3 regions of the Streptomyces sp. NPDC044033 genome follow, and region 2 is predicted to be linked to each of the others. Evidence: riboswitches for the same ligand, from Rfam matches in the RefSeq annotation. Region 2 holds a riboswitch; each other region holds the start of a gene.
The links. Region 2 has a riboswitch for cobalamin ahead of AC07AB_RS29570 (enoyl-CoA hydratase/isomerase family protein). Riboswitches for the same ligand answer to the same signal wherever they lie in the genome.

Region 1: linked by a shared signal. The riboswitch ahead of AC07AB_RS14880 (ribonucleoside-diphosphate reductase subunit alpha) and the one ahead of AC07AB_RS29570 (enoyl-CoA hydratase/isomerase family protein) in region 2 are both predicted to bind cobalamin.
Region 3: linked by a shared signal. The riboswitch ahead of cobN (cobaltochelatase subunit CobN) and the one ahead of AC07AB_RS29570 (enoyl-CoA hydratase/isomerase family protein) in region 2 are both predicted to bind cobalamin.

Annotation. Positions count from the first base shown of each region.
Region 1 is NZ_JBWKFF010000007.1:74,758-84,382, reverse strand. Features, by position in the region: gene AC07AB_RS14895 (helix-turn-helix domain-containing protein) at 1-235, opposite strand, end outside; gene AC07AB_RS14890 (alpha/beta fold hydrolase) at 402-1,196, shown strand; gene AC07AB_RS14885 (ribonucleotide-diphosphate reductase subunit beta) at 1,437-2,393, opposite strand; gene AC07AB_RS14880 (ribonucleoside-diphosphate reductase subunit alpha) at 2,522-4,894, opposite strand; cobalamin riboswitch at 5,049-5,175, opposite strand; gene AC07AB_RS14875 (TolB family protein) at 5,517-6,329, shown strand; gene AC07AB_RS14870 (TolB family protein) at 6,584-7,927, shown strand; gene mctP (monocarboxylate uptake permease MctP) at 8,013-9,625, opposite strand, start outside.
Region 2 is NZ_JBWKFF010000019.1:116,648-126,272, forward strand. Features, by position in the region: gene AC07AB_RS29555 (CbtA family protein) at 109-873, opposite strand; gene AC07AB_RS29560 (CbtB domain-containing protein) at 946-1,170, opposite strand; gene AC07AB_RS29565 (histidine phosphatase family protein) at 1,482-2,069, shown strand; cobalamin riboswitch at 2,088-2,257, shown strand; gene AC07AB_RS29570 (enoyl-CoA hydratase/isomerase family protein) at 2,495-3,586, shown strand; gene AC07AB_RS29575 (enoyl-CoA hydratase) at 3,678-4,454, shown strand; gene AC07AB_RS29580 (endo alpha-1,4 polygalactosaminidase) at 4,590-5,396, opposite strand; gene AC07AB_RS29585 (spherulation-specific family 4 protein) at 5,393-6,085, opposite strand; gene AC07AB_RS29590 (NAD-dependent epimerase/dehydratase family protein) at 6,106-7,020, opposite strand; gene AC07AB_RS29595 (nucleotidyltransferase family protein) at 7,029-7,742, opposite strand; gene AC07AB_RS29600 (SDR family NAD(P)-dependent oxidoreductase) at 7,795-8,802, opposite strand; gene AC07AB_RS29605 (hypothetical protein) at 8,992-9,625, opposite strand, start outside.
Region 3 is NZ_JBWKFF010000002.1:18,440-28,064, forward strand. Features, by position in the region: gene AC07AB_RS04310 (VWA domain-containing protein) at 1-861, opposite strand, end outside; gene cobN (cobaltochelatase subunit CobN) at 937-4,548, opposite strand; cobalamin riboswitch at 4,719-4,862, opposite strand; gene cobG (precorrin-3B synthase) at 5,290-6,618, shown strand; gene AC07AB_RS04325 (precorrin-8X methylmutase) at 6,721-7,368, shown strand; gene AC07AB_RS04330 (precorrin-2 C(20)-methyltransferase) at 7,365-8,864, shown strand; gene AC07AB_RS04335 (cobalt-precorrin-6A reductase) at 8,996-9,625, opposite strand, start outside.

The DNA of each region.
Region 1 (9,625 bases), on a different contig from region 2:
GCCCGGTGACGAAACTCCCCTGCTGTCGCCGCCCGGTGGCGTCTTCCACGGCAACCGTGCCGTCGAAGACCAGCAGCAGGGTCACGGCCGGGTGCGGGATCAGCCGGAGGCCGGGCGGGGTGATGCCGCGGTCACCGAATCCGGCCATGGTCACCCCGGGCACGCGACTGGGCCGCGTGGGGCATGCGATGTCCCACAACACCCCGTCGTCCCGCTCGGCCGCGTCGGACCACATTCCTTCATGCTACGCACCCGGCCGACCGGAACATTTGTCCAAGCCACCGGCGTGCACCGGCGGCGACAGTCCACGTATGACTCTTTCCAACGACGAACCGCGCTCCCCGGCCGGAGCCGCCGAAGCCTCCGAGATCACCGAAGTCGCCGAATCGACCCGGGAATTGATGCTGCCGCTGGAGGACGGCGCGATCCACGTGTGCCAGGACGGCCCCCGTGACGGCCCCGCCCTGCTGCTCATCCACGGGACCGCCGCGTCGCTCCGCTCGTGGGACCCGATGGTTCCGCTGCTGAGCGTGGCCCATCGCGTCATCCGGATCGACCTGCTCGGGTGCGGCCGGTGGGCCCGGCCGGCCGGCGCGAGTTATACGGTCCCGGACCAGGCTCGAAGGGCCGGTGCGGTACTGGACTGGCTCGGCGTCCCGCACGCCGTGGTCGTCGGTCACTCCAGCGGCGGGATGGTCGCCACCGCCCTCGGCGTACAACGGCCTGACCTGGTGACCGCGCTCGCACTCGTCAACACCGGCCCCGACACGGCCGCCTACATCGCGGACGAGCCCGCCATCGATCCGGCGCAGTGGCCGAAGCTGACCGACGACCAACTCCGCCGGATCATGAGCTCCGCGTTCGGCGCGGGCTACGAGATCCCCCAGTGGTTCGTGGACGAGGCACGCCTCATGGACCTCCACGTGTTCGCCGCGACGTCGCGATCGAGCCTCGCCTACCTGGCGGAGCGGGCTCTCCCGCGACGGCTGGCGCCCCTCGGCAAGCCGCTGTTGGTGATCTTCGGCGAGGACGACCGCAGGTGGCGTTCGTCGTCCGCCGCCGAATACCGCGCTGTCCCCGGCGCGACCGTCGTGATGCTGCCCGGTCTCGGGCACTCGCCCAACCTTGAGGACCCGCCGCGGACCGCCGCGCCTCTCCTGCCCTTCGCCGCGAACCACGCCCCACAGGACGACTGAAGCCGACTGAAACCCGAGAGGCCGTGATGACCGGCCTCGTGACAGGCCGCCGTGCCGACGGAAACCCAGTCGGCACGGCGGCCTGGCCCACCATGGCCGTCCAGTGATCGCCGAACGGCGATCACGGAACGGGAATCACGGAACGGAACGGCAATTCACCGGACCACGACTCACCGGACCACGACTCACCGCACAGCGATCACCGCACAGCGACAGCGATCACCGAATCCGACGCTCCGATCAGAATTCGTCGTCGAAGGAGACCGAACCCTCGACCGCCGTCTGGTACGCGGACGCGCGGCGCTCGAAGAAGTTGGTCAGCTCCTGGACGTTCTGGAGCTCCATGAAGGAGAAGGGGTTCTCCGACCCGTACACGGCCGGGAAGCCGAGGCGGAGCAGCCGCTGGTCGGCGACGCACTGGAGGTACTCGCGCATCGACTCCGTGTTCATGCCCGGCAGGCCCTCGCCGCACAGGTCGCGGCCGAACTGGAGCTCCGCCTCCACCGCCTCCTTGAGCATGTCGGTGACCTGGCGCTCCAGCTCGTCGTCGAAGAGCTCCGGCTCCTCCTCGCGGACCGTGTCCACGACCGAGAACGCGAAGTTCATGTGCATCGTCTCGTCGCGGAACACCCAGTTGGTGCCGGTGGCCAGGCCGTGCAGCAGGCCGCGCGAGCGGAACCAGTAGACGTAGGCGAAGGCCCCGTAGAAGAACAGCCCCTCGATGCACGCCGCGAAGCAGATGAGGTTGAGCAGGAACCGGCGGCGGTCCGACTTCGACTCCAGCCGGTCGATCTTCTCGACCGAGTCCATCCACTTGAAGCAGAACTGCGCCTTCTCCCGGATGGAGGGGATCTCCTCCACCGCGTCGAAGGCCGCCGAGCGGTCCTCCGGGTCGGGGAGGTAGGTGTCGAGCAGCGTCAGATAGAACTGGACGTGCACGGCCTCCTCGAAGAGCTGCCGCGACAGGTACAGCCGCGCCTCGGGGGAGTTGATGTGCTTGTAGAGGGTGAGCACCAGGTTGTTGGAGACGATCGAGTCGCCGGTCGCGAAGAACGCCACCAGCCGCCCGATCATGTGCTGCTCGCCCGGCGAGAGCTTGGCGAGGTCGGCGACGTCGGAGTGGAGGTCGACCTCCTCCACGGTCCAGGTGTTCTTGATGGCGTCGCGGTAGCGGTCGTAGAAGTCCGGGTACCGCATGGGGCGCAGGGTGAGCTCGAAGCCCGGGTCCAGCAGGTTCTTCACGGTCTTCGCGGGGGCGGTCTGCGCGGGCACGGTCTTCTCGTTCACGGCTTCTTCGGGCTCGGTCTTCTCGGGAGCGGTGGACATTACTGGCACGCCTCGCAGGACTCGGGGTTTTCCAGGGAGCAGGCGACGGCCTCGGGGTCGGCGGCGGCCGCCGGCTGCTGTGCGGGTACGGACGCGCGCGCGGACTGGGCGATGCGGGTCGCCGGGCGCGAGCGGAGGTAGTACGTGGTCTTGATGCCGCGCTTCCAGGCGTACGCGTACATCGAGCTGAGCTTGCCGATGGTCGGCGAGGACAGGAAGAGGTTCAGCGACTGGCTCTGGTCCAGGTAGGGCGTACGGGCCGCCGCCATGTCGATCAGCGAACGCTGCGGGATCTCCCACGCGGTGCGGTACAGGTCGCGGACCTCGGCGGGGATCCAGCCCAGCTCCTGGATGGAGCCGTTGGCCTCCGTCATCGCGTCCCGCGTCGTGCGGTCCCACACGCCGAGCTTCTTCAGGTCCTCCACCAGATAGGCGTTGACCTGGAGGAACTCGCCGCTGAGCGTCTCGCGCTTGAAGAGGTTGGAGACCTGCGGCTCGATGCACTCGTAGACGCCCGCGATCGAGGCGATGGTGGCCGTCGGCGCGATGGCCAGCAGCAGCGAGTTGCGCATGCCGGTCTTGGCGATACGGGCGCGCAGCGCCGCCCACCGGTCGGCCCACCGCGGCTCCGCGTCGGGGTAGTGGTCCGGGTGGAGCACGCCGCGCGCGGTACGGGTCGCGGACCAGGCCGGGTGCGGGCCGTGCCGCTCGGCGAGGTCGGCGGACGCCTCGTACGCGGCGAGCATGATCCGCTCGGAGATCCGGGTGGACAGCTCCGCGGCCTCGGGGGAGTCGAAGGGCAGCCGGAGCCGGAAGAAGACGTCCTGGAGGCCCATCAGGCCCAGGCCCACCGGCCGCCAGCGGGAGTTGGAGGTCCCGGCCTGCTCGGTCGGGTAGTAGTTGATGTCCACGACGCGGTCGAGGAAGGCGACGGCGGTACGGACCGTGGCGTCGAGCCGCTCCCAGTCCATCTCGCCGTCCGTGCCCAGGTGCGCCGCGAGGTTCACGGACCCGAGGTTGCAGACGGCCGTCTCGCCGTCGTCGGTGACCTCAAGGATCTCGGTGCACAGGTTCGAGGAGTGGACGACCCGGCCGGGCTCGGCGGTCTGGTTCGCGGTGCGGTTGGCGGCGTCCTTGAACGTCATCCAGCCGTTTCCGGTCTGCGCGAGGGTGCGCATCATCCGGGCGTAGAGGGCCCGTGCCGGGATCTGCTTGATCGCCTGGCCCGCCGCCTCGGCCGCGCGGTACGCGGCGTCGAACTCGTCGCCCCACAGGTCGACCAGCTCGGGCACGTCCACCGGGGAGAACAGCGACCAGTCGGCGTCGGCCTCGACGCGGCGCATGAACTCGTCCGGGATCCAGTGCGCCAGGTTGAGGTTGTGGGTGCGCCGGGCCTCCTCGCCGGTGTTGTCGCGCAGCTCCAGGAACTCCTCGATGTCCGCGTGCCACGTCTCCAGGTAGACGCAGGCCGCGCCCTTGCGCCGGCCGCCCTGGTTGACGGCGGCGACGGAGGCGTCGAGGGTCCGCAGGAACGGGACGATGCCGTTGGAGTGGCCGTTGGTGCCGCGGATCAGGGAGCCGCGGGAGCGGATGCGGCTGTACGAGAGGCCGATGCCGCCGGCGTGCTTGGAGAGCCGTGCGACCTGGTGGTAGCGGTCGTAGATCGAGTCGAGCTCGTCCAGCGGGGAGTCCAGCAGATAGCAGGACGACATCTGCGGGTGCCGGGTGCCGGAGTTGAAGAGGGTGGGGGAGGAGGGCAGGTAGGACAGCGAGCTGGTGAGCCGGTACAGCTCGGCGACGTCGTCCAGGGCCCGTACGGACCGGTCCTCGGCGAGGCCGCACGCCACGCGCAGCAGGAAGTGCTGCGGGGTCTCGATCACCTGCCGGGTGATCGGGTGGCGCAGCAGGTAGCGGCTGTGCAGCGTGCGCAGGCCGAAGTAGCCGAACCGGTCGTCGGCGCCGTCGGCGAGCGCCTGCTCCACCAGGGCGTCGAGCCGGGCGGTGTGGGCCGTGACGAACGCGGCGGTCTCGTCGGCGATCAGCCCCTCGCGGTGGCCGGTGGCGACGGATGCGGAGAAGGAGAGCGCGCCCTGACCGGCCGCCTCGCCGGCGATGGCGAGGGTCAGCAGCCGTGCGGCCAGCCGCGAGTACTGCGGCTCCTCGGCGATCAGCCCGGCGGCGGCCTCGGTGGCCAGCGACCGCAGTTCGGCCGCGTCCGAACCGGGATGGCGGCCGCGCAGCGCGGCGGCGGCGACCTTGCCCGGGTCGGTGGCGGGCAGATCGGCGGTGAGGTCGGTCAGGGTACGCAGCAGTGCGGTACCCGGGCCGTCGGACGCTACCTCTGAAACCGGATCGGCGGTCGCGATGGTCACGGTGTGGCTCTCCCTCGCTCGGCAGGGGGCCAGGAGGGAAGGGGCGATGGGCGCGTACGGGCGCGCTCCGGAAAAGGGCACGCCGCACCGCGTCCACCGGCCCAACCCGCGAGGCCCGGACGTATTCGACGCCCAGGCCGGGTATGGCGGCTCGGCCACGGGCGTGCTGGCGGCAGGTCCTCGGACTCATGGGTACGTAAATGCGCACACATACACCGTTGCGGGACAGTTCCGGATTTACACCGGATTCCCCTGCGACGACAGCGAGCATGAGCATACATCTTGTGCTGGCGGTCGCACGCACCCCCATATCTTGTGTCGCTCTCCGCAGGGAGTGGGGTGAATGTGCTAGTGGTGCCGCCGCGATTCGCGCATGCTTATCCCGCGATCCTCCCGCGTCCCCGCCGCGTTTTCGGCGCGATTCCGCCATGTTCGCGGGCCCCGGGCCGCTGTCGGCGGCTGTTGCCGGTGTATGACACGGGTCCCGGTCTTCCCTGCTGCAACAAGCGTATTGAAGCCCGGTACCGCGCCCGATTCGTTGACCGTCCACCGCCAGCGGAGTTGGCTCGTCCGCGGCGGCGAGGGCCGGCCGCGCGCATCCGGCATCCTAGGAGGGGACGAGATGGGCAGACGCACGCGCATGGCCGTCGTCGGAGCGGGGATATGCGCGCTCGTGCTGCTGCCGGTGGCGGCGGCCGCCGCCTGGCCGGAGGCGCCGCGTACGGAGCCGATCAGCGCCGCCGCCGACGGGACGCGGGCGGCCGGCTCCTCCGGCGGCGCGCCCATCTCCTACGACGGCGCGGTCATCTCCGCCGACGGCCGCTACGCCGTCTTCTCGTCGGACGCCGCCGACCTCGTGCCCGGCGACACCAACGGACAGGTGGACCTCTTCACCATGGACCTGCGGACGGCCGAGACGGAGCGCGTCACCGTCGCCACCGACGGCACGCAGGCCGACTCCTGGTCGGCGGAGCCCGCGATCAGCGCGGACGGCCGCTATGTCGCCTTCGTCTCGGCGGCCACCAACCTGGTGCCGGGCGACACCAATGGGGCGGACGACCTCTTCGTACGCGACCGGCGCACCGGCCGCACCGAGCGGATCACCGGCGACGGTACGGGCGCCGGGGCGGCCGGCGCTGCGCGGGCGCCGACGATCAGCGCCGACGGCAGCGTCGTCGCCCTCGCCTCCACCGCCACGGACCGCGAGCCGGGGGACGCCGACGCGGTTCAGGGCGGCTTCGCGCGCGGTCCCGGGACCGGTGCCGTACGCCTGCTGGCCCGCGGGGCCGACGGGAGCCGGATGACGGTGTGGCAGGGGGCGGTGGGGGCCGGTGGGTCCGGGCGGACGGTCGTCTTCGAATCCGCCGGCAGCCGCTCGGCGCCCGGCGGCGCCCATAGGGCTTCGGACGTCTTCATCCGGCGCCTTGGACAGTGACGGAGGCTGAAATCGTTCGGCCCCGGCTGCCCGGCTGCCCCGCCGCTCGCCCGTCCGCCCGTCCGCTCGCCCGCCAAGGGACCGCGTCTGTGGCGCGAGGGACGGAACATGGCACAGGGGTAGGACACGAGTCCCGGCTTCCCCTGCCGCAACAGGCGTATGGGGGTCCTGTCGGCTGTCCGAAGCGTTGACCGTGTACGGCCGGGGGAGTTGGCTCGGCGGGTACGGATGACTCTTGGGAGGGGAGAGCCAGGATGGGCTTACTCAGACGCACGGCCGCCGTCGGCGCGGCGGCCTGCACGCTCGCGCTGCCGATGGCCGGCGCGGCATGGGCAGGGCAGGGGGCGCCGCACACGGAGCGGGTGAGCGTTGCGGCGGACGGTACGCAGGCCGACGCCGCCTCCTTCACCGAGGGGATCTCCGGCAACGGCCGCTTCGTGGTCTTCACCTCGGCAGCCGCCAACCTGGTGCCCGGCGACACCAACGGCATGGAGGACGTCTTCGTCAAGGACCTGCGGACCAAGCGGGTCGAGCGCGTCAATGTGGCCACGGACGGCACGCAGGCGGACGCCTGGTCGTCGGGCGCCTCGATCAGCGCGGACGGCCGCTACGTCGCGTTCGCCTCGAACGCCGCCAATCTGGTGCCCGGTGACGACAACGGCGCGCAGGACGTGTTCGTACGCGACCGGCGCACGGGCCGCACGGAGCGCGTCAGCCCCGGAACGACCGCCGGTCCGCAGACCTACAGCGCCTGGATGCCGGCGATCAGCGCCGACGGGCGCGTCGTCGCCTTCGCCTCGCGCCGCTCCCATCTGGTGCCGGGCGACACCAACGACGTGCAGGACATCTTCGCGTACGACCGGCGTACCCACACCACGCGGCGGGTGAGCGTCGCGAGCGACGGGAAACAGGCGGACCGCGCGTCCGCCCAGCCCGTCATCAGCGCGGACGGCCGGCACATCGCCTACACCTCGAAGGCGACCAACCTGGAGCCCGGCTCGCCAGTTCGCCGCGAACCCGGCGCGCCCTCGATCGCCAAGCCGAGGGACTACCCCTCCTTCCTCCACGACCTGCGCACCGGGCGGACCCGGGCGCTGACCGTGAACTGGGAGGGGAAGACGTATGGGGGCAGGGTCTCCTCGCTCAGTGAGGACGGCCGGTACGCCGCGTTCTACAGCTACTGGCCCAACATGGTGCCGGGGACCCCTCTCCGTGAGGCGAGGGTCTACGTCCGGGACACCCGTGAGGGTGCCACGACCCTGGAGACGCTCGCCGACGACGGGACCCAGGCCAACAGCACCTCCTCCGGGGGGAAGCTCGCCGACCACGGGCGGCTGCTGTTCTTCCACTCCTCCGCGAGCAACCTCGTGCCCGATGACACCAACAACGCCGATGACGTGTTCGTACGCGACCGGGAGACCGGGCACGTCGAGCTGGTGAGCCTCGGCAGCGGCGACGACCAGTCGGCGACGGGGGCGAGTTCCCCCGAGGTCGACGCCGCGGGCCGCACCGCCGCCTTCTCCTCCGGCGACAGCGGCCTGGTCTCCGGCGACACCAACGGGGTCGAGGACGTCTTCGTCCGGCGCGTCGAGTCCTGACGCGGTTCCCTGACGCCGCGCCCTGAACGAACGGGCGGGGCCCCGGCCGACAGCCGGGGCCCCGCCCTGCGTGTGTCCGTACGGCTCAGTGCCTGCCCGGCGCGCCCGCCGTGGCCGGCGGCAGCTCCTGCCGCACGCCCGGGTCGCCCGCGTCCGCCGTGTAGTCCGACGGGGAGGTCTCGTCCACGCCGTCCGGGGCCTTCACGGCCTTGAGGACGAAGGTCAGCACGACCGTGACGAGGGCATTGAGCACGAACGCGGTGAGCCCGATGTAGCCCATCTCGCCGATGCCCGGGATCTCGTCGTTGCTGCCCCCGAAGTGCTTCTGGGTGGGGCTCGCCACGCCGTACGCGGCCACCGTGCCGTAGACCATGCCGACCGCCCACCCGGCGAGCAGCGCCCACCGGTGGAACCAGCGTGTGAACAGGCCGCCCACCAGCGACGGGAAGGTCTGGAGGATCCAGATCCCGCCCAGCAGCTGGAAGTTGATCGCCACCGTCTTGTCCATGGTGAGGACGAACGCGAGCGCGCCGACCTTCACCAGCAGCGAGACCAGCTTGGAGACCTTCGCCTCCTGGGCGGGCGTGGCCTCGGGCTTGATGAAGTCCTTGTAGATGTTCCTCGTGAAGAGGTTGGCCGCCGCGATCGACATGATGGCCGCGGGGACGAGCGCGCCGATGCCGATGGCGGCGAAGGCGACGCCCGCGAACCAGTCCGGGAACATGTCCTCGAACAGCTGCGGAATGGCGAGCTGGCCGTTCTTCACCTTGACGCCGGCGGCGATCGCCATGAAGCCGAGCAGCGCCAGCAGCCCCAGCATCAGCGAGTACAGCGGCAGGATGGTGGTGTTGCGGCGGATCACGTTGCGGCTGCGGCTGGAGAGCGTCGCGGTGATCGAGTGCGGATACATGAACAGCGCGAGCGCCGACCCCAGCGCCAGCGTCCCGTACGCCCACTGCGACTTGTCGCCGCTGGCCAGTTCGCCGCGCGGCTTCCCGGTGGCCGGATTGATCTGCTCGAACGCGTGGCCCGCCTTCGCGAAGATGTCGTCGAAGCCGCCGAGCTTGATCGGGATGTAGATGATCGCCACCAGGATGACGATGTAGATCAGGCCGTCCTTGACGAACGCGATGAGCGCGGGCGCGCGCAGCCCGGACGAGTAGGTGTAGGCGGCCAGTACGGCGAAGGCGATGAGCAGCGGCAGATCCTTGATGAACCAGCCGGTGTTCTCGCCGCCGCCGACGCCCATCACGTCCAGGACGGCCTGGATGCCGACGAGTTGCAGCGCGATGTAGGGCATCGTGGCGAGGATGCCGGTCAGCGCCACGGCCAGCGAGAGCCCCTTGGAGCCGAACCGGCCGCGCACGAAGTCCGAGGTGGTCACGTACCCGTGCTTGTGCGAGACCGACCAGAGCCGGGGCAGGAAGGTGAAGATCAGCGGGTAGACGAGGATCGTGTACGGGACCGCGAAGAACCCGGCCGCGCCCGCCGCGTAGACGGCCGCCGGCACGGCGACGAAGGTGTACGCGGTGTAGAGGTCGCCGCCGAGCAGGAACCAGGTGACCCAGGTGCCGAAGCTGCGGCCGCCGAGGCCCCATTCGTCGAGGCTCGCAGGATTGTCCGCGCGCCGCCAGCGGGCGGCGAGGAAGCCCATGACCGTGACGGCCACGAAGAAGAAGATGAAGACGGCGAGGGCGA
Region 2 (9,625 bases):
GCTGCGGTCACGTTATCGGGAAGATCGCGGGCGTGGGGAGTGCCACCCTGCGGGCCGTGTTCCGCCGCGGGCCCGGCTCCGCGCGGGCGGTGCCGGGCCCTTGAGAGGTCAGCGGGCCGGGGCGGCTGCCCTGGCGGTGGGGTCGGACTGCTGTCCGGGCGCCGCCTTGGGGATCAGGAGCCGTTCGGCGAGGTGGCCGAAGAGCAGGCCGAAGCCGGCCCACATGACGAGTTGGATGGTCAGCGCCGTGAGGCGGAACTGCCAGAGCAGCGTGGCCGGGAAGTCCTTGGGGACCTCGTTGATCGCCGGCAGGAGGGCGTAGGCGATGCCGATGACGACGGCGAAGGCCGCGCCGGCCGTGACGGTCGCGTACCAGTTGCCCAGCCGGGGGGCGAGCCGTCGGCCCAGGATGAGCGCGCCGACGGCCAGCAGGACGCTGAGCACGATCATCAGGAAGTAGAGCGTGGTGCGTTTGCCGATGGTGTCGGGGTCGCCGACGGACGGCGGGTTGGCCGGGTACTTCAGGAACGGCACCACGTAGACGGTCAGCAGCGCGCCGAGGGAGATCAGGACGGCGGTCGCCCGCGGGCCGATCCTGCCGACGCGGCCCACCGCGACGCAGAAGGCGAGCGCCGCGATGCCGCCGAGCGCGACGCCGTAGATCAGGACGCCGGTGGCGAGCCCGGCCGTGGACTGGAGGGTGCGGCTGACCAGTTCCACGCCGTGTTCATGGCTGTGCCCCTCCTCGTACGCGATGGCGGAGTCGACCCTGGACTCGCCGAGCAGATAGGCGACGAGCAGGGCCGGTACGCCGGCGACGAGACCGGCGAGCATGCCGCGTACGAGCAGGGCTCGTACGGATATGGAGTTCACGAGTGCGTTCCCCTTGTTCTCAGTGTCTGTGCGCAGTGACTGGACTCGGAAGATCGGTCTCAGCGACTGGTCTCAGTGGCAGGGGAAGCCGAGGAGGTGGCGGCCGTCGTGCACCCACTCGTGCACGTCGGCTCCGGAGATGAGTGAGGTGGCGCCCTGTTCGGCGCCGACGAAGTACAGGAGCACCAGCATCAGGATGCCGAAGAAGACGGCCCACGGCGCGATCTTCTTCAGGGAGATGGGGGTGATCGCCGGTACGGCGGGGGCGTTGGGGGTGGGGGCGGCGGAGTGTGCCATGGCAGAACCTCCTGGGGAACACGCGTCCCGGTCGTTGGTGCCGTGGACGACGGTGCGGGGTCTGACTTCCCTGCCGCCGCCCCGAGTCGGGGCCGCGGCCTGGTCCACAGTGGCGCGACCGTGCCGGGTTCTCACCGGACTTCCGTCACACCGTCGTCATGTCCACGCGACCGTACCGCGCCGTGACCTGCGACGCCACGGTGTGTGGCGGCCCGGATGCCGCACGCCCCGGCATCGGCGCCCGCGACGGGCGTGATGTGCTGGGGCCTGGGCCGGGCAGTCCGGCGCAGGCCCGGAGGGAGTGGGACAGGATGACGGTGCGGGTGCTGCTGGTGACGCCGGCGGTCAACGCGGAGCTGCGGCAGGCGCGGTTCGGCGACGACTCGCCGCTGGACGGCGCCGGGTTGCGGCAGGCGCGCGCCGCGGCGGGCGGACTGCCGCGCTCCGGCCGTCAGGTGCGCGCCGCGTCCAGGCGCTGCCGCGAGACGGCCGAAGCGCTCGGTCTGGCGGCGGCGGGCGCGGTCCCCACGCTCGACGACCTCGACGCGGGCCGCTGGCGGGGCCGGTCGCTGGCGGAGGTGGCCGAGGCCGAGCCCGGCGCCGTGGCCGAGTGGCTGGCGGACCCCGGAGCCGCGCCGCACGGCGGTGAGTCGGTGCGCGGGCTGGTCACGCGGGTCGGGGACTGGCTGACGGCCTGCGAGGACGGCCGGGTACTCGCCGTCGTGGAGCCCGCCGCGGTGCGCGCGGCGATCGTGCACGCACTCGACCTGCCTCCGCAGGTCTTCTGGCGGCTCGATGTGCCGCCGCTGGCGCTGACGGAGCTGAGCGGCGGCGCGGGGCGGTGGAACCTGCGCTGCGGGCGGCCGCTCGGGGCCGGTTCCCCGGAACCCTGGACTTAGTAGGACGTCCAACTATATGTTCGTGGGGAAACCCGCGGTGCAGGGAAGCTGGTGTGAATCCAGCGCGGTCCCGCCGCTGTGACCGGGGAGTGCGTCTTCGCGCAAGCAGGCCACCGGCGAGAGCCGGGACGGCGGAAGGCGCGCGCTGAACCGGAAGTCAGGATACTGACCGCGGGGTATTCCGTGTGGTCCACGAGGATGGAGCGAACACGCATGGCACCGGTCTGTTCCCGCGCACCGGACGGTCCCGCGACGGCTCCGGCGGCGCCTCCGCCCTGACGCCCCGCGTCTGCCGGCCCCGCTCCCTCCCTGACACACCGCGCCTGCCGGCTCCGGTTCCTCGCCCACGCGTTCCCCGCCCACGCGCCATCGCGCGACGGCACGCCCCGCCCCTGGATCCCCTTGACGAGAACAGGTTCTGCCACGTGAGCCCCTCCCCGCACGACGAAGCGCCCGCCGACGACGCCGTCCTCCTCCGCAAGGACGGCCGGGCGGGCCGGATCGTCCTCAACCGCCCGCGGGCGTTGAACGCCCTCACCCACTCCATGGTCCTGCGCATCGACGCCGCGCTCCGCGCCTGGGAGCACGACGGCGACGTGGCCACCGTGGTCATCACCGGGGCCGGTGAGCGCGGCCTGTGCGCGGGCGGCGACATCCGCTCGATCCACGCGGACGCCACCGCCTCGGGCGGCGCCTCCACCGGTTTCTGGCGCGACGAATACCTCCTCAACGCCCGTATCGCCGACTACCCCAAGCCCTATGTGGCGGTCATGGACGGCATCGTCATGGGCGGCGGGGTCGGCCTCTCCGCGCACGGGGGCGTCCGGATCGTCACCGAGCGGTCGAAGGTCGCCATGCCGGAGACCGCCATCGGCTTCGTACCCGACGTGGGCGGCACCCACCTGCTCGCCCAGGCGCCCGGGGAGCTGGGCACCCATCTCGCCCTGACGTCCTCCGCGATGGGCGCGGGCGACGCGTTGCTGTGCGGATTCGCCGACCACTTCGTGCCGTCGGACCGCCTGGAGGCGCTCGTGGACGCGCTGGCCAGCACGGACGCGGACGCCGCCGTACGGGCCGAGGCCCGCCCCGCGCCGCCCGGCGTGTTCGAGGAGCGGCGGGAGTGGATCGATCGCTGCTACGCCGCCGGGACGGTCGAGGAGATCGTGGAGCGGCTCTCGAACACCGGGATCGCGGCCGCCAAGGAGGCCGCCGAGCAGATCATGGGGAAGTCGCCGACCGCCCTGAAGGTGACCCTGCGCGCGCTGCGCGGCGCCCGCGCCCTGGGCGCGCTGCGGCCGGTGCTCGACCAGGAGTTCCGCGTCTCGTGCGCGGCGCTCGCCTCGGCGGACCTGGTCGAGGGCATCCGCGCCCAGGTCATCGACAAGGACCGGCGGCCGCGCTGGTCTCCGGCGACGCTCGAAGCGGTCACCGAGGAGCACGTGACCGGCTTCTTCGCGCCGCTCGGCGACGGCGAACTCGGGCTCGGCCCGGCCCCGGCGGAGGGACGGCGGCCGTGACAGCCGCCGCCGCGGGGATGAGCAGCGTGGGCGGCGGCCGGGCCGAGGACTCCGGCGCCGCGGACAGCACCGTCGAAGGGACGTACAGCCGATGACCGATTACGAGACCATCCTGCTCGACCGCGAGGGGCGCGTAGGCGTCATCACCCTCAACCGGCCCCGGGCCCTGAACGCCCTCAACCTCCAGCTCATGGACGAGGTCATCGACGCCGCGACCGCTCTCGACCGCGATCCGGACATCGGGTGCGTCGTGATCACCGGATCGCGGAAGGCGTTCGCGGCCGGCGCCGACATCAAGGAGATGCAGCCCAACGACTATATGGACGTCTACCTCAGCGACTGGTTCGCCGCCTGGGACCGGCTGGGGCAGCTCCGCAAGCCCACGGTCGCCGCGGTGTCGGGGTACGCGCTGGGCGGCGGGTGTGAGCTGGCGATGCTCTGCGACATCGTGCTGGCCGCCGACACCGCGGAGTTCGGCCAGCCGGAGGTCAGGCTGGGCGTCATCCCCGGCATCGGCGGGTCGCAGCGGCTGACCCGCGCGGTCGGCAAGGCCAAGGCGATGGAGCTGTGCCTGACCGGCCGGACGATGGGCGCGGACGAGGCCGAACGGGCGGGCCTGGTCTCGCGGGTGGTCCCGGCCAATGAGCTTCTCGCCGAAGCGCTGGCCACGGCGGGCACCGTCGCCGAGATGTCCGCGCCCGTCATCATGATGGTCAAGGAGAGCGTGAACCGGGCCTTCGAGACCACTCTCGCCGAGGGCGTGCGGTTCGAACGCCGGCTGTTCCACGCGACGTTCGCGACCGCCGACCAGAAGGAGGGGATGGCCGCGTTCACGGAGAAGCGGCCGCCGTCCTTCACGCACCGCTGAGGGGCCGGTGAGAGGGGGCGCCTCGAAGCCGGGGCCGCGGCGGAACCGCACCGCCCTCAGAGCCCCCGTCCTGTCCCGGGCCGGATCAGCGCGCGTGCCAGGCGCCGGGCGCCCGGCCGGGGGCTGACACCGTTCTCAGCAGGGGCGCCGCCAGGCGTCCAGTTTCAGGCGCTTCTGCATGGAGCTGAGCCCGATCCGCTCGGTCTTCGCGCAGAACTCGCCCGGCTCCAGCTTGTATTCGACATGGAAGACGGCTTTGCCGTGCTCGATGAACGGCCGCAGCTCCTCGCACTCGTTGAACTGCGCGCACTCCTCGTTCACGGCGAAGTCGAAGTCGTCGACCAGCTGCGGTATCTGATCGACGTCGTTCTTGAGCCCCACGGCGAGCCCGCGTTCGTGGGCCAGCCCCGCGATCATGCGGTTGTAGGCGAGCTGCTGCGCGGCGGTGACGGTGAACCCGGTGCGGTTGCGGTACGCCTCGGTGAGGTCGGGCTCCACCGCGTCGAACCCCTTCTTCCGGCACATGTCCATGCGGGCGGCCATGACCGGGCGGAGCCGGTCGGGGCGGCGGATGTCCAGCCACCGCTCCCCGCCCCAGCCGTTGTTCGCGCCCAGCAGCTTCTCGGAGAACGCCCCCTCGTCGGGCCGGAAGCTCTCCCAGGCGCCGACGTTGAGGTAGCAGATCACCTTGACGCCACGGGCGTGCAGGGCGGCGACGGTCCGCGCGCTGTTCTCGAAGCCGTCGATGTCGTAGACGGGTACGCGCACGTCGGTGTCGACCCGCCCGTCGAGCTGCCATTGCCAGGCGGTGCCGGGCTTCGGCTGCCAACGGCTCTTGGCGGGAGCGTCCTCGCGCGGCTTGGGCAGGCCGGTCTGCGCGCAGCCCGCCATGAGCAGCGCGAGCGAGACGAGCAGCGCCGCGCGGACGCGTCGTACGGTCACCAGTGTTCCTTTCGGGTCGCGGTCTCCGGCGGCGCGGTCTGCCAAGGATTGGCGCCGGCCCCGGGCACCGCGTAGTGCACCGCCGCGCCGCGCCGTCCGGCGGTCCGGGCCACCTCGTCGGCCCGGCCGGGCGGCACCCCGTAGACGAGGTGGCAGAAGCGCCGCGGCGGGTGGCCGTGCGCCCAGGCGGGCACTTCGGCGCGCTGGTACGCGGCCCAGTCGCCCTCGAAGGTGACGAGCAGGTCGGCGATCTCGGCGTATCCCGGGTCGGGGTACGTACCGGGGTTGAGGACCGTCCGCCGGGCGCCCAGCACCCGGGCGGCGACGATCAGGCGGCGGTAGCGGGGCAGCAGGGCGGCCTGCGCCGCGGCCTGGTCGAGGAAGACCCCGTCGACGCCGTACCACCTGCGGTGGCGGCGGATGTCGGCGACGACGGCGCGCAGCGGGCGCCGCCCGTATCCGGTGTCGACGTAGCCGAGGAGCGGGATGCCCGCCCCCCGCAGCCGGGTGGCGGCGACGGTGAAGGCGGGGTCGGGCCGGGCCCCGGGGCCGTCGGCGGCGTTGAGGATCACCGCTTCGAGCCGGGTCGCGGCCCGCACCAGCGCCGTCCACGCCTGAGGGTCGGCCTCCGGGTGGACGTACAGCGGCACGAGCAGCCGCTGCCCGGTGTCGCGTGCGGGCCCTGTCATGGCGCCGGCTCCGGGCCCCTTCATCGCGCGGGCTCCGCGCTGCGGTCGTACGCCGCCCAGAGGTCGGCGAGGGAGTCGTCGAGGGTGTGCCGCGGCGTCCAGTCGAGGGCCGCTCGGGCGGTGGAGATGTCGGCCTGCTGCCAGGGCACCGCGGCGGAGCGCCGTGATCCCTGGCCGCCCTCGTCGATCTCGCCGCGGTGCCCGGCGGCGCGGGCGAGCCCCTCGGCGAGGGCGCGGGCGGGCCGGGCGGTGCCGCTGCCGATGTTGATGAGGCGTGGCAGCGGTCCGGGCGCGGTGACGGCGCGTACCACGGCGTCGGCGACGTCGCGGGCGTCGACGAAGTCGCGGCAGGCGGAGAGGTCGCCCACGGCGACGGGGCCGTCGGGCCCGGCGCGGCGCAGCTCGGCGGCGAGCCGGCCGGGCAGGGTGGTGCCGGGTGCGTACGGGCCGACGGGGTTGAAGACCCGTAACACGACGGCTTCGAGCGGGGATTCGGTGACGGCGAGGGTGCCGGCGAGTTTGGTGGCGCCGTAGAGGCCGAGGGGCCGGGCCGGGTCGCTCTCGGCGGAGGGGCGCGGCCCGTCGGGGGCGCCGTACTCGGCGGCGGAGCCGAGGTGGATCAGCCGGGCGGTGGGCGCGGCTTCCTGGAGCGCCGCGCAGAGGAAGGCGGGGCCGCGGGCGTTGGTCCCGGCGAGGTGGACGGGGCTGCCGCCGGTCGCGCCCGCGCAGTTGACGACGGCGTCGGGCGCGAGGGTGCGCAGGGCGTCGGCGAAGCCGGGCCCGTCGGCGGTGGCGAGGTCGACGGTGAGTCCGTTTCCGGGGGTACGGGCGGGGGTGCGGCCCCCGCCCGTGACCCGCACGCCCGGCAGGGCGCGGAGCTGCCGGGCGGTGTGTCCGCCCAGAAAGCCGCCGTCGCCCAGGACGAGGATGCGCATGCGGCTGGTCACACTCCCTTGATCAGCATGTCGCGGCGGCCGGCGAACTCGGCGTTGGCCCGGTCGTAGTCGTCGGGCCGTCCGATGTCGAGCCAGTAGCCCTCGAACGGGTAGGCGCGGGGCGGGTTCCCGGCGGCCAGCAGGTCGAGGACGAGTTCGTCGAAGCCCAGCGGCAGCCCGGGGGTGTAGCCGGCGAGGGCGTCCCGGGAGATGCCGTAGACGCCCATGGAGACGCGGTAGTCCATGCTGGGCTTCTCGGTGAAGCCGACGACCCGGTCGGATTCGGTGGTCAGCACCCCGAAGTCGATTTCGACCTGGCGGGCGTAGGTGGCGATGGTCAGGGAGGCGTCGGAGTCGCGGTGACCGCGCAGCACGTCGCCGAAGTCGAGGTCGGTGAGGATGTCGCCGTTGAGGGCGAGGAAGTGCTCGGGGAGCCGGTCGAGCATGGTGAGCAGCGGTCCCATGGTGCCGAGCGGGCTGTCCTCGGTGGTGTAGCCCACGCGCAGGCCCCATTGGGCGCCGGTGCCGACGTAGGCGCGGATGATGTGGCCGAGGTGGCCGATGGCGAGGGTGCAGCTGGTGAACCCGGCCGCGGCGAGCTGGCGCATCACGATCTCCAGGATCGCGTGCTGGTCGCCGATGGGAACGAGCGGCTTGGGCAGCGCCGTGGTGTAGGGACGCAGGCGGACGCCCTTGCCCCCGGCGAGGATGACGGCGTGCATCGGGTCCTTCTCATGGGCAACAGACATGGCACTGACTCCTTTTGACATCTCGTCAGACGTTGTAGATGTCGGTCTTGTACCGGGCCAGGTTCGCCGGGTCGCGGAAGAACTCGATGGTGCGGCCGAGACCTTCTTCAAGGTCGTGGGCGGGGGACCAGCCGGTGGCGGCGCGCAGCCGCGAGGCGTCGCAGAGCAGCCGCATCACCTCGGAGGCGGGCGGCCGCACCCGGCGGGTGTCCTCGTGGACGTCCAGTTCGGCGTCCATGAGCTTGCCGATGAGCGTCACGAGGTCGCCGATGGAGATCTCGCGGCCGGTGCCCGCGTTGAAGGTCCGCCCGACGACGTGCTCGGCGGGCGCGGTGCCGACGGCCAGGAACGCGGCCACGGTGTCCTTGACGTAGCTGAAGTCCCGGGTGGGGCGCATGTCGCCGAGGTCGAGCGAGCGCTCCCCCGCGGCGACGCGGGCGATGACGGTCGGGATCACGGCGCGCATGGACTGGCGGGGGCCGTAGGTGTTGAAGGGCCGCAGGGTGACGACGGGCGTCTCGAAGCTGGCGTGGTAGCTGTCGGCGAGCCGGTCGCCGCCGGCCTTGGACGCGGCGTACGGGGACTGCGTGTTGATCGGGTGGTCCTCGGTGATCGGCACGGTCAGCGCGGTGCCGTACGTCTCGCTGGTGGAGGTGTGGACCAGCCGGGGCGTCCCCAAGTGGCGTACGGCTTCGAGGATGTTGAGGGTGCCGGTGACGTTGGTCTCCACATAGCTGTGCGGCGCCTGGTAGGAGTACGGGATCGCGATGAGGGCGGCGAGGTGGTAGACGGTGTCGGCGCCGGTGACCAGGCCGGTCACGGAGCCGGGGTCGCGTACGTCGCCGAGCACGACCTCGGTCTGGGCGAGCACCTCCTTCGGCAGCGTCTCCAGCCAGCCGAACGAGGAGAAGGAGTTGTACTGCACCATCGCGCGCACCCGCCGGCCGGAGGCGACAAGCGCCTCGACCAGGTGGGAGCCGATGAATCCCTCCGCGCCGGTGACGGCGACGGGTACTTGGGGGACTGCGGTCATGCGGGTACTCCTCTATCGCGACACGCTCTGCGGCGTGTTCCCTCTGTGACGTGTCGGTGCTGTGACGTGCGCTCGGTGATGCGCCGGTGCTGTGCCGTGGGGCGGGTGCGCGGTGCGCTTGGCGCCGTACTGGTGGTCTGCTGTGCGTGGTGCGGGTGGAACGGGCCGTGCCGCGGTGCTCCGCGCCGTTCAGCGGTGGGTCGTGATCCGGCCGAGCTGGGCGGTGGCGACGGCGAACAGGGCGGCCGCGGCGGCGCCGCACAGGGCGAGTTGGGCGGTGGTCGGGCCGGCCGACCGCAGGATGAACACGACCGCCTCGCCGGCGGCCGCGCCGATGCACAGCAGCGCGGGGGCCCAGGCGGTGCCGAGCGCCTGGAGCAGCAGCCCCGTCCACAGCACCGCGCCCAGGAGGAGCAGGGCGGCGTTGCGCGGCGCGGACAGCGGCGGGCTGCCGGGCCACAGCGCCGTCGTCGCGAGGGCCAGTACGGCCAGCGCCCCCAGGTAGGTGCTCAGGCACACGGCCAGCACCCGCGCGGCGCGCAGCACCAGCCCTCCCGTGCTCGTACTGTGCGCGAGGGCGCGCAGGGACAGCCCGCGGCAGCGGTAGAGCAGCCACTCGGCGGCCCCCATGCTGAGCGTGAGGGCGATGACGATGGGCCCGGAGGCAGGCGCGCCGTTGCCGTACCAGAGCCGGTCGCCGAGCGCCGCGAAGGTCGTCAGTACCCCGCAGGCCAGGCCGAACAGCCCGTAGGGCACCGACGCGGCCAGCGGCGCGGCGGCCGGGGCGGACGGCGGGGCGTCGCGGGTGGCGCGTACGGTCTCG
Region 3 (9,625 bases), on a different contig from region 2:
GCGGTCCGCGCTGACGCTCACCGCGGCGCGCAGTTCCTGACCGGGGTTCACCTTCACGCGGTACCAGCGGTGTTCGGCGAACTTCTCGCGGTCGGTGAAGATCCCGGCGCCCAGCACCGGAGCGTCGGTGCACTGGTCCGTGGCGCCCTGCACCGCCTTCGGCGGCGCCTCGACCGGGTCGGCCGTGCGCTTGACGAGCTGCTTGATGCGGCCCGAGAGCTGGTCGGCGTGCTGCACCGAGGTGTACGTGCCGCCGGTCGCCTCCGCGATGCAGCTGAGCTGCTTGCGCGTCTTGTCGTCGTGGGCGAGACCGAGCGTGTCGACCGTCAAGTGCGTGCCCTTGGCGGCGAGTTCACGGGCCACGTCGCAGGGGTCGGGCTTCCCGCAGGAGTCCTCGCCGTCGGTGATGAGGACGATGCGCCGGGTGCCGCCGTCGTTGCCGAGGTCCTTGTCGGCGGCGCGCAGCGCGTAGCCGATGGGCGTCCAGCCGGTCGGCTTCAGATGGGCGACGGCCGCCTTGGCCGTGGTGCGGTCCACTTGGCCGACGGGGTACAGCTGCTTGCTGTCCCGGCAGCCGATCACCTTGTCCTCGCCGGGGTATTCGGATCCGAGGGTCCGTATGCCGAGCCGGACCACCTCCGGCGTCGCGTCGATCACCTCCCCGAACGCCTGCTTGGCCGCGTCCATGCGCGACTGCCCGTCGATGTCCTTGGCGTTCATCGAGCCGCTGACGTCGAGGACGAGTTCTACCTTGGGGGCTTTCTCCGCCGCTTCGTCCGCGGCGAGGGCCGGGGAGGTGCCGGCGGCCAGGGTGGCGAGCACCGCGAAGGCGCCCGCCGCCAGCCGTCTTGTGTTGATCATTTCCCGGATCTTAGTGATCACCGGGCGATGGGCCCAATTTGCAATTTGAGGGCCCGTCACCCACCGGGCGGCGGCTCAGTCGTCGCCCTCCAGATTGCCCTCGGTCTCCAGGAACGCCTGGCGCAGCGCCTGGAGGGTGTCCGCGTCCGGCTCGGCCCACATGCCGCGGCTCTCGGCCTCCAGGAGGCGCTCCGCGATGCCGTGCAGGGCCCAGGGGTTGGCGTCCTGGAGGAAGGCGCGGTTCTCGGGGTCGAGGACGTAGGTCTGGGCGAGCTTGTCGTACATCCAGTCGGGGACGACGCCGGTGGTGGCGTCGTATCCGAAGAGGTAGTCGACGGTGGCGGCGAGTTCGAAGGCGCCCTTGTAGCCGTGGCGGCGCATCGCCGCGATCCAGCGGGGGTTGACGACGCGGGCGCGGAAGACGCGCGAGGTCTCCTCGACCAGGGTGCGGGTGCGGACCGTCTCGGGCCGCGTGGAGTCGCCGATGTACGCCTCGGGCGCGGTGCCCTTGAGGGCGCGTACGGTCGCGACCATGCCGCCGTGGTACTGGAAGTAGTCGTCCGAGTCGGCGATGTCGTGTTCGCGGGTGTCGGTGTTCTTGGCGGCGACCGCGATGCGCTTGTAGGCGCTCTCCATCTCCTCGCGGGCCGGGCGGCCTTCCAGCTCGCGACCGTACGCGAAGCCGCCCCAGACGGTGTAGACCTCGGCGAGGTCGGCGTCGGTGCGCCAGTCGCGGCTGTCGATGAGCTGGAGCAGGCCCGCGCCGTAGGTACCGGGCCGGGAGCCGAAGATGCGGGTGGTGGCCCGGCGTTCGTCGCCGTGGACGGCGAGGTCGGCCTGGGCGTGGGCCCGTACGTAGTTCTGCTCGTCGCTCTCCTCCAGGGCGGCGGCGAGCCGCACGGCGTCGTCGAGGAGTCCGATGACGTGCGGGAAGGCGTCGCGGAAGAAACCGCTGATGCGCAGGGTCACATCGATGCGCGGGCGGCCCAACTCCTCGGCGGGGATGGGCTCCAGGCCGTTCACACGGCGCGAGGCGTCGTCCCAGACGGGCCGGACGCCCAGCAGGGCCAGCGCCTCGGCGATGTCGTCGCCGGAGGTGCGCATCGCGCTCGTGCCCCACAGGGAGAGGCCGACCGACTTGGGCCAGTCGCCGTTGTCGGCGCGGTAGCGCTCCAGCAGCGAGTCGGCGAGCGCCTGGCCGGTATCCCAGGCGAGGCGGCTGGGCACGGCCTTGGGGTCGACGGAGTAGAAGTTGCGGCCGGTCGGCAGGACGTTGACCAGGCCGCGCAGCGGGGACCCGGACGGCCCGGCGGGCACGAAGCCGCCGTTCAGGCCGTGCACGGCGTGGTCGAGCTCGTCGGTGGTGGCGGCGAGGCGCGGCACGACCTCGCGGGCGGCGAACTCCAGGATGGCGCGGACGCCTTGGCGCTGCGCGTCGGGCAGTTCCAGGCAGGCCTTCTCGGCGGCGGCCGGGTCCCAGCCGGCGTCCTCCATGGCGGTGACGAGCGTACGGGCGCGCTCCTCGGCCTCGTCGGCGCCGGTGCGGGTGGCGGCGGACTCGTCGAGGCCGAGGGCCTCGCGCAGGCCGGGCAGGGCGGCGGTGCCGCCCCAGATCTGCCGGGCGCGGAGGATCGCGAGGACGAGGTTGACGCGCTCGGGGCCGGTGGGGGCGCCGCCGAGCACGTGCAGGCCGTCGCGGATCTGGGCGTCCTTGACCTCGCACAGCCAGCCGTCGACGTGCAGCAGGAAGTCGTCGAACTCGATGTCGTGCGGCCGGTCGGCGAGCCCGAGGTCGTGGTCGAGCTTGGCGGCCTGGATCAGCGTCCAGATCTGGGCGCGGATGGCGGGCAGCTTGGCCGGGTCCATGGCGGCGATGGAGGCGTACTCGTCGAGGAGCTGCTCCAGGCGCGCGATGTCGCCGTAGGACTCGGCGCGGGCCATCGGCGGCACGAGGTGGTCGACGAGGGTGGCGTGGGCGCGGCGCTTGGCCTGGGTGCCCTCGCCGGGGTCGTTGACCAGGAAGGGGTAGATGAGCGGCAGGTCGCCGAGGGCGGCGTCGGGGCCGCAGGCGGCGGAGAGGCCGGCGTTCTTGCCGGGCAGCCATTCCAGGTTGCCGTGCTTGCCGAGGTGCACCATGGCGTCGGCGCCGAAACCGCCGTCGGCCCGGTCGGCGGCGATCCAGCGGTAGGCGGCCAGGTAGTGGTGCGAGGGCGGCAGGTCGGGGTCGTGGTAGATGGCGATGGGGTTCTCGCCGAAGCCGCGCGGCGGCTGGATGAGGATGAGCAGGTTGCCGCGGCGCAGGGCGGCCAGGACGATGTCGCCGTCCGGATTCCGGCTGCGGTCGACGAACATCTCGCCGGGCGGGGGTCCCCACTGGGCCTCGACGGCCTCGCGCAGTTCGGCGGGGAGCCGCTCGTACCAGCGCCGGTAGTCGGCGGCGGGGATGCGGACCGGGTTGCGCGCCAGCTGCTCCTCGGTGAGCCACTCCTGGTCGTGGCCGCCGGCCTCGATGAGGGCGTAGATCAGCTCGTCGCCGACGCCGGATTCGAGGCCGGGTACGGGCTCGGTGCCGAAGTCGTAGCCCTCGGCCTTCAGACGGCGCAGCAGGGCGACGGCGCTGGCGGGGGTGTCGAGGCCGACGGCGTTGCCGATGCGGGAGTGCTTGGTGGGGTAGGCGGAGAGGACGAGCGCGAGGCGCTTCTCGGCGGCCGGGATGTGGCGCAGCCGGGCGTGGCGCACGGCGATGCCGGCGACGCGGGCGGCGCGCTCGGGGTCGGCGACATAGGCGGGCAGGCCGTCCTCGTCGACCTCCTTGAAGGAGAACGGGACGGTGATCAGGCGGCCGTCGAACTCCGGGACGGCGATCTGGGTGGCGGCGTCCAGCGGGGAGAGGCCCTCGTCGCTCTCCTCCCAGGCGGCGCGCGGCCCGGTCAGGCACAGGGCCTGGAGGATCGGCACGTCGAGGGCGGCGAGCGCGCCCGCGTCCCAGGACTCGTCGTCGCCGCCGGCGGACGCCTCGGCGGGCTTGGTGCCGCCGGCCGCCAGGACGGTGGTGATGACGGCGTCGGCCGCGCCGAGCGCTTCGACCAGCTCGGCCTCGGGCGCGCGCAGGGAGGCGACGAAGAGCGGGACGGGTGTGCCGCCCGCGTCCTCGACGGCCTTGCAGAGGGCCTCGACGAAGGCGGTGTTGCCGCTCATGTGGTGGGCGCGGTAGTAGAGCACGGCGACCCGCGGGCCGCTCGCGTCCGCGCGGGGGGTGCGCTCCAGCGGGCCCCAGGTGGGGGCGGGCGCGGGCGCCTCGAAGCCGTGGCCGGTGAGCAGCACGGTGTCGGAGAGGAAGCGCGCGAGCTGCTCCAGGTTGGCGGGCCCGCCGTGGGCGAGGTAGGCGTGCGCCTCGGCGGCGATGCCGATGGGGACGGTGGACGCCTCCATCAGCTGGGCGTCGGGGGCCTGTTCGCCGGTGAGGACCACCACGGGGCGGTCCCCGGCGAGCAGGGCGTCGAGCCCTTCCTGCCAGGCGCGTACGCCGCCGAGGAGCCGTACGACGACGAGCTGGACGCCGTCGAGGAGGCCGGGCAGCTCGCTCAGGTCGAGGCGGGCCGGGTTGGCGAGCCGGTAGGGCACGGGCCCGTCGGCGGCGCGCGCGCTGAGCAGGTCGGTGTCGGACGTCGACAGCAGCAGGATCACTGGAACTCGCCTCGCGTAGTCGTTCCGGGCCGGGTGGCCGAGGGGGCCCGGCGGCTGGGGGTACGGGAGCCCGCGGCAGAGCGGCGGGCGACGGACAGCGGGTGCGTCCGGGGCGCGCGGGGCCGGAACATGCGCATGCGTCGGCAAGCCTTCCTCGGGGTCCGCGCCCCGGGCGGTGGGAGGACGGCGGGAGTTCCTGACTCGCCCGGCATGGCTGCCTGGCTCACAGTGGCGGGACCGTGCCGGAGTCTCACCGGCTTCCTCCCCTGGCGCCGTCGCTGGCGTCCGGCGGATCGAAATGATCCACCGATGAGCATAGTAAGCGCTATGCACCGCGAGCCGCGGTGCTACCCGGCACCCGACCAGCACCTAAGAGCGAACGGCCACCCATTCCAGCCCGCCGCGCGGCCAAGGACGCACGGTCACGCGTTCCAGCCCGTCCGGCGCTTGAGGACGAAGGAACGCCCCATCCAGCCCGCCGCCCGGCCGAGGACGCACGGTCACCCATTCCAGCCCGTCCGGCGTTTGAGGACCGGGGACCGGGGCCGAGCCCCGATTCAGCCCGTCCGGCGCTTGAGGACCAGGGACCGGGGCCGAGCCCCGATTCAGCCCGTCCGGCGCTTGAGGACACAGCCACCCACACCAGCCCCGCCACAGAACACCCCCAGCAACCGCCGGAGGCATTGGCACCGAGAGCCACCGCCGCTCACCGAAGTGGAACGTCTCGGTATGCTCGCCGCCATGCCCCTCGCCCCCGCATCCACCCCGCCCGGGGACCGGCCGGCCGCCCGGCAGGGCGGCGACGCATGTCCCGGAGCGCTGCGCCTGCACCCCGCCGCGGACGGCGCCCTGGCCCGTATCCGCGTCCCCGCCGGACTGCTGATGGCACGTCAGGCACAGGCGCTGGCCCGCGTGGCGGCGGAGCTGGGCGACGGCAGCCTCGACCTCACCTCGCGCGGCAACATCCAGGTGCGCGGACTCGCCTCCGACCACGGGGCGGAGCTCGCGGACCGGCTGCGCACGGCGGGACTGCTCCCCTCCGACCGGCACGAGCGCGTACGCAACATCGCGGCATCGCCGCTCGCCGGACTCGACGGGGCCGGACACGCGGACGTACCGGCCTGGGCCCGCGAGCTGGACGCGCTGCTGTGCGCGGACCCGGACACGGCCCGGCTCTCGGGACGCTTCCTCTTCGGTCTCGACGACGGCCGCGGCGACGTGGCGGCCCTCGCCCCCGATGTGACATTGATCGCAGGTCAGGAGGGTCGGGCGGCCCTCGGCTACGGCATCGGAGGACCGACCCTCGGCCTCGCCGGCGAAGACGCCCCCCGCGCCGCCGTGCTGGCGGCGCGTGAATTCCTGAGCGCACGCGACGGCAGCGGTGCCGACGCCTGGCGCGTTACCGACCTCCCCCAAGAGCACCGCCCGCGCACCGGCCCGTTGGCCGCGCGCCTCGCCGCCGAGGGCATCGGCAGCACCCCGCTTCCCCCGACCTCACCACCGCTGGGCGCTCCGCCCGCCCCCGGCCTCATCCCCGGCCCGCACGGCGCGTACGCCCTCTCGGTGGCGGCGCCCCTCGGGCGGATGACCGTCGCCCAGTGGGAGCTGCTCATCGAGGCGGCGGCCTGCGACGGAAGCGGCGAGCTGCGTGTGACACCCTGGCGCGGCATCGTCCTGCCCGGTCTGCGGGCCGCCGCCGCCCCGGAGCGGCTGGCGGTTCTGGCGGACGCCGGTTTCGTCACCGGTGAGGGGTCCGCCTGGCACGGAGCGGGGGCCTGCGCGGGCCGGCCCGGCTGCGCGAAGTCCCTCGCGGACGTACGGGCCGACGCGGCGGCGGCGCTCTCCGGGCGGAGCGGCGGCGGCCTCCCGGTGTACTGGTCCGGCTGCGAGCGGCGCTGCGGTCACCCCGGCGGCGACTGGGTCGACGTCCTGGCGACGGGCGACGGCTACCGGGTCACCGTACGGCCGGTGCCCGGCAGCGCGGACGGCCCCGGCGGGCCGGCCGGGGCCGAGGCCATCGCGCCGGGGCGGCGGCTGGCCGACGCGGTGACGGCGGCGCGCGCCACGTAGCCTGCGTGCCCGACCGGTGGCCACCTCTGAAGCAACGGCCGGCCCAGCCCCGGCCCGACACCGCACAGCCAGACCCAGCCAGACCCAGTCAGTGATCCCAGCATGCGAGGAACAGTGTTCGACTACGAGAAGGACGGGGCGGCCATCTACCGCCAGTCCTTTGCCACCATCCGCGCGGAGGCGGACCTCGGCGGGCTGCCGCCCGACGTCAGCCAGGTCGCGGTGCGGATGATCCACGCCTGCGGGATGACCGATCTCGTCCGCGATCTCGCCTACTCCCCCGGCGTCGTCGCCCGCGCCCGCGAGGCGCTGCGCGCCGGGGCGCCCATCCTGTGCGACGCCAACATGGTCGCCAGCGGCGTCACCCGCAAGCGGCTGCCCGCCGGCAACGACGTGATCTGCACCCTCGCCGACCCGTCGGTGCCGGACCTGGCCAAGCGGCTGGGCACCACGCGCAGCGCCGCCGCCCTGGAACTGTGGCGCGACCGGCTCGACGGCGCGGTGGTGGCCGTCGGGAACGCGCCGACCGCGCTGTTCCGGCTGCTGGAGATGGTGGAAGAAGGAGGGGCGGGAGCCCCGCGCCCGGCGGCCGTCATCGGCATACCGGTCGGCTTCATCGGGGCCGCCGAGTCCAAGGACGCGCTGGCCGGGCACCCGTCGGGCATCGAGCACCTGGTGGTGCGCGGGCGGCGCGGCGGCAGCGCCATGGCGGCGGCCGCGATCAACGCGATAGCGAGCGAGGAAGAGTGAGCGAGCAGCAGACCACGGGGCGGCTCTACGGGGTCGGGCTCGGCCCCGGCGACCCGTCGCTGATGACCCTTCGGGCCGTCGAGGTCATCGGGGCGGCCGACGTCGTCGCGTACCACAGCGCCCGGCACGGCCGCTCCATCGCGCGCTCGATCGCCGAACGGCATCTGCGCGCCGACCACATCGAGGAGCCGCTGGTCTACCCGGTCACCACGGAGCGGACCGACCACCCGGGCGGCTACCGGGGCGCGCTGGAGGAGTTCTACGAGCAGTCGGCGGCCCGGCTGGCCGCGCACCTGGACGCCGGGCGCACCGTCGCCGTGCTCGCCGAGGGCGACCCGCTCTTCTACGGCTCGTACATGCACATGCACAAGCGGCTCGCCGACCGCTATCCGACCGAGGTCGTCCCCGGCGTCACCTCGGTCAGCGCGGCCGCCGCCCGGCTCGGCGAGCCGCTGGTGGAGGGCGAGGAGGTGCTGACCATCCTGCCGGGCACGCTGCCCGAGGAGGAGCTGGCTGCGCGGCTCGCCTCGACGGACTCCGCGGTGGTGATGAAGCTCGGGCGGACGTTCCCCACGGTGCGGGGCGCGCTGGAGCGCTCGGGCCGGCTGGCGGAGGCGCGGTACGTGGAGCGGGCGACGATGAGCGGGGAGCGTACCGGCCGGCTGGCGGACGTGGACCCGGATTCGGTGCCGTACTTCGCGGTGGCGGTGCTGCCCAGCAGGATCGACGCGGCGCCCGTGGCGCACGAGGGCGAGGTGGTCGTGGTGGGGCTCGGTCCCGCCGGGCCGATGTGGCTGACGCCGGAGGCCCGGGGCGAGCTGGCCGCGGCCGACGACCTGGTCGGCTACACCACCTATCTGGACCGGGTCCCGGCGCGCCCCGGGCAGCGGCGGCACCCCTCCGACAACAAGGTGGAGTCGGAGCGCGCCGAGTTCGCCCTCGACCTCGCCCGGCAGGGGCGGCGGGTCGCCGTCGTCTCCTCGGGCGACCCGGGCGTCTTCGCGATGGCGACCGCCGTGCTGGAGGTCGCCTCCGAGGGCCCGTACCGGGACGTGCCGGTGCGGGTGCTGCCGGGGATGACGGCCGCGCACGCGGCGGCCTCGCGCGCGGGGGCGCCGCTGGGCCACGACTACGCGGTGCTCTCGCTCTCCGACCGGCTCAAGCCGTGGGAGGTCATCGCGGAGCGGCTGCGCGCGGCGGCCGCCGCCGATCTGGTGCTCGCCCTCTACAACCCCGGCTCCCGCAGCCGCGTCTGGCAGGTCGGCAAGGCCCGGGAGCTCCTGCTGGAGCACCGGTCCCCGGACACCCCGGTGGTGCTGGGGCGCGATGTGGGCGGCCCGGAAGAGAGCGTACGGATCGTGCGCCTCGCCGATCTGGAGCCGGAGCAGGTCGACATGCGCACGATTCTGCTGGTCGGCTCGTCCCAGACGCACACGGTGCGGCGGGGTGACGGCCGGGAGATCGTCTGGACGCCGAGGCGGTATCCGGAGGGGTGAGGCGCTACCCGCCGAGGCGGGCGCGGGCGGCGCTCGGGGCCGTACGTCCGTAATGGGACCTACGGGCCTGGCGGACGTACGAGGGCGGCCGGGCGCGCGTCCGGGCCGGAGGAGCCGGGGCTACGGGCCCGTCACCCGAGCGCCCCGCGCAGCCACTCCACCGCCTCCTCCACCGTCCCCGCGGCCGGCAGGCCGTCTGGCACGGGCGGCCGGCGCACCACGACCACCGGCACCCCCGCCTCGCGCGCGGCGACGAGCTTCGCGGCCGTGGCCGCCGCGCCGCTGTCCTTCGTCACCAGCACGTCGACGCGGTGGCGGCGCAGCAGCTCGGCCTCGCCCGCGACGGTGAACGGGCCCCGGTCGAGCAGCACCTCCGTGCGGGGCGGCATCGGCGGCTCGGGGGCGTCGACGGACCGTACGAGGAACCACTGGCCGGTCAGATGGGCGAAGGCCCCGAGCCCCATACGCCCCGTGGTGAGGAAGACCCGTTCGCCCAGCGCGGGCAGCAGGTCCGCCGCCTCCTCCAGCGACCCGACGGGGCGCCAGTCGTCTCCCTGACCGGCGACCCAGCCGGGGCGGCGGAGCGCGAGCAGGGGAACATGGACCTCGGCGGCCGCCTGTGCCGCGTTGAAACTGATCGTGCCGGCGAAAGGATGGGTGGCGTCGATGACCGCGTCCGCCTGCTGCTCGCGCAGCCACCGGGCCAGCCCGTCGGGCCCCCCGAACCCCCCGATCCGCACCTGGCCGGCGGGCAGCCGCGG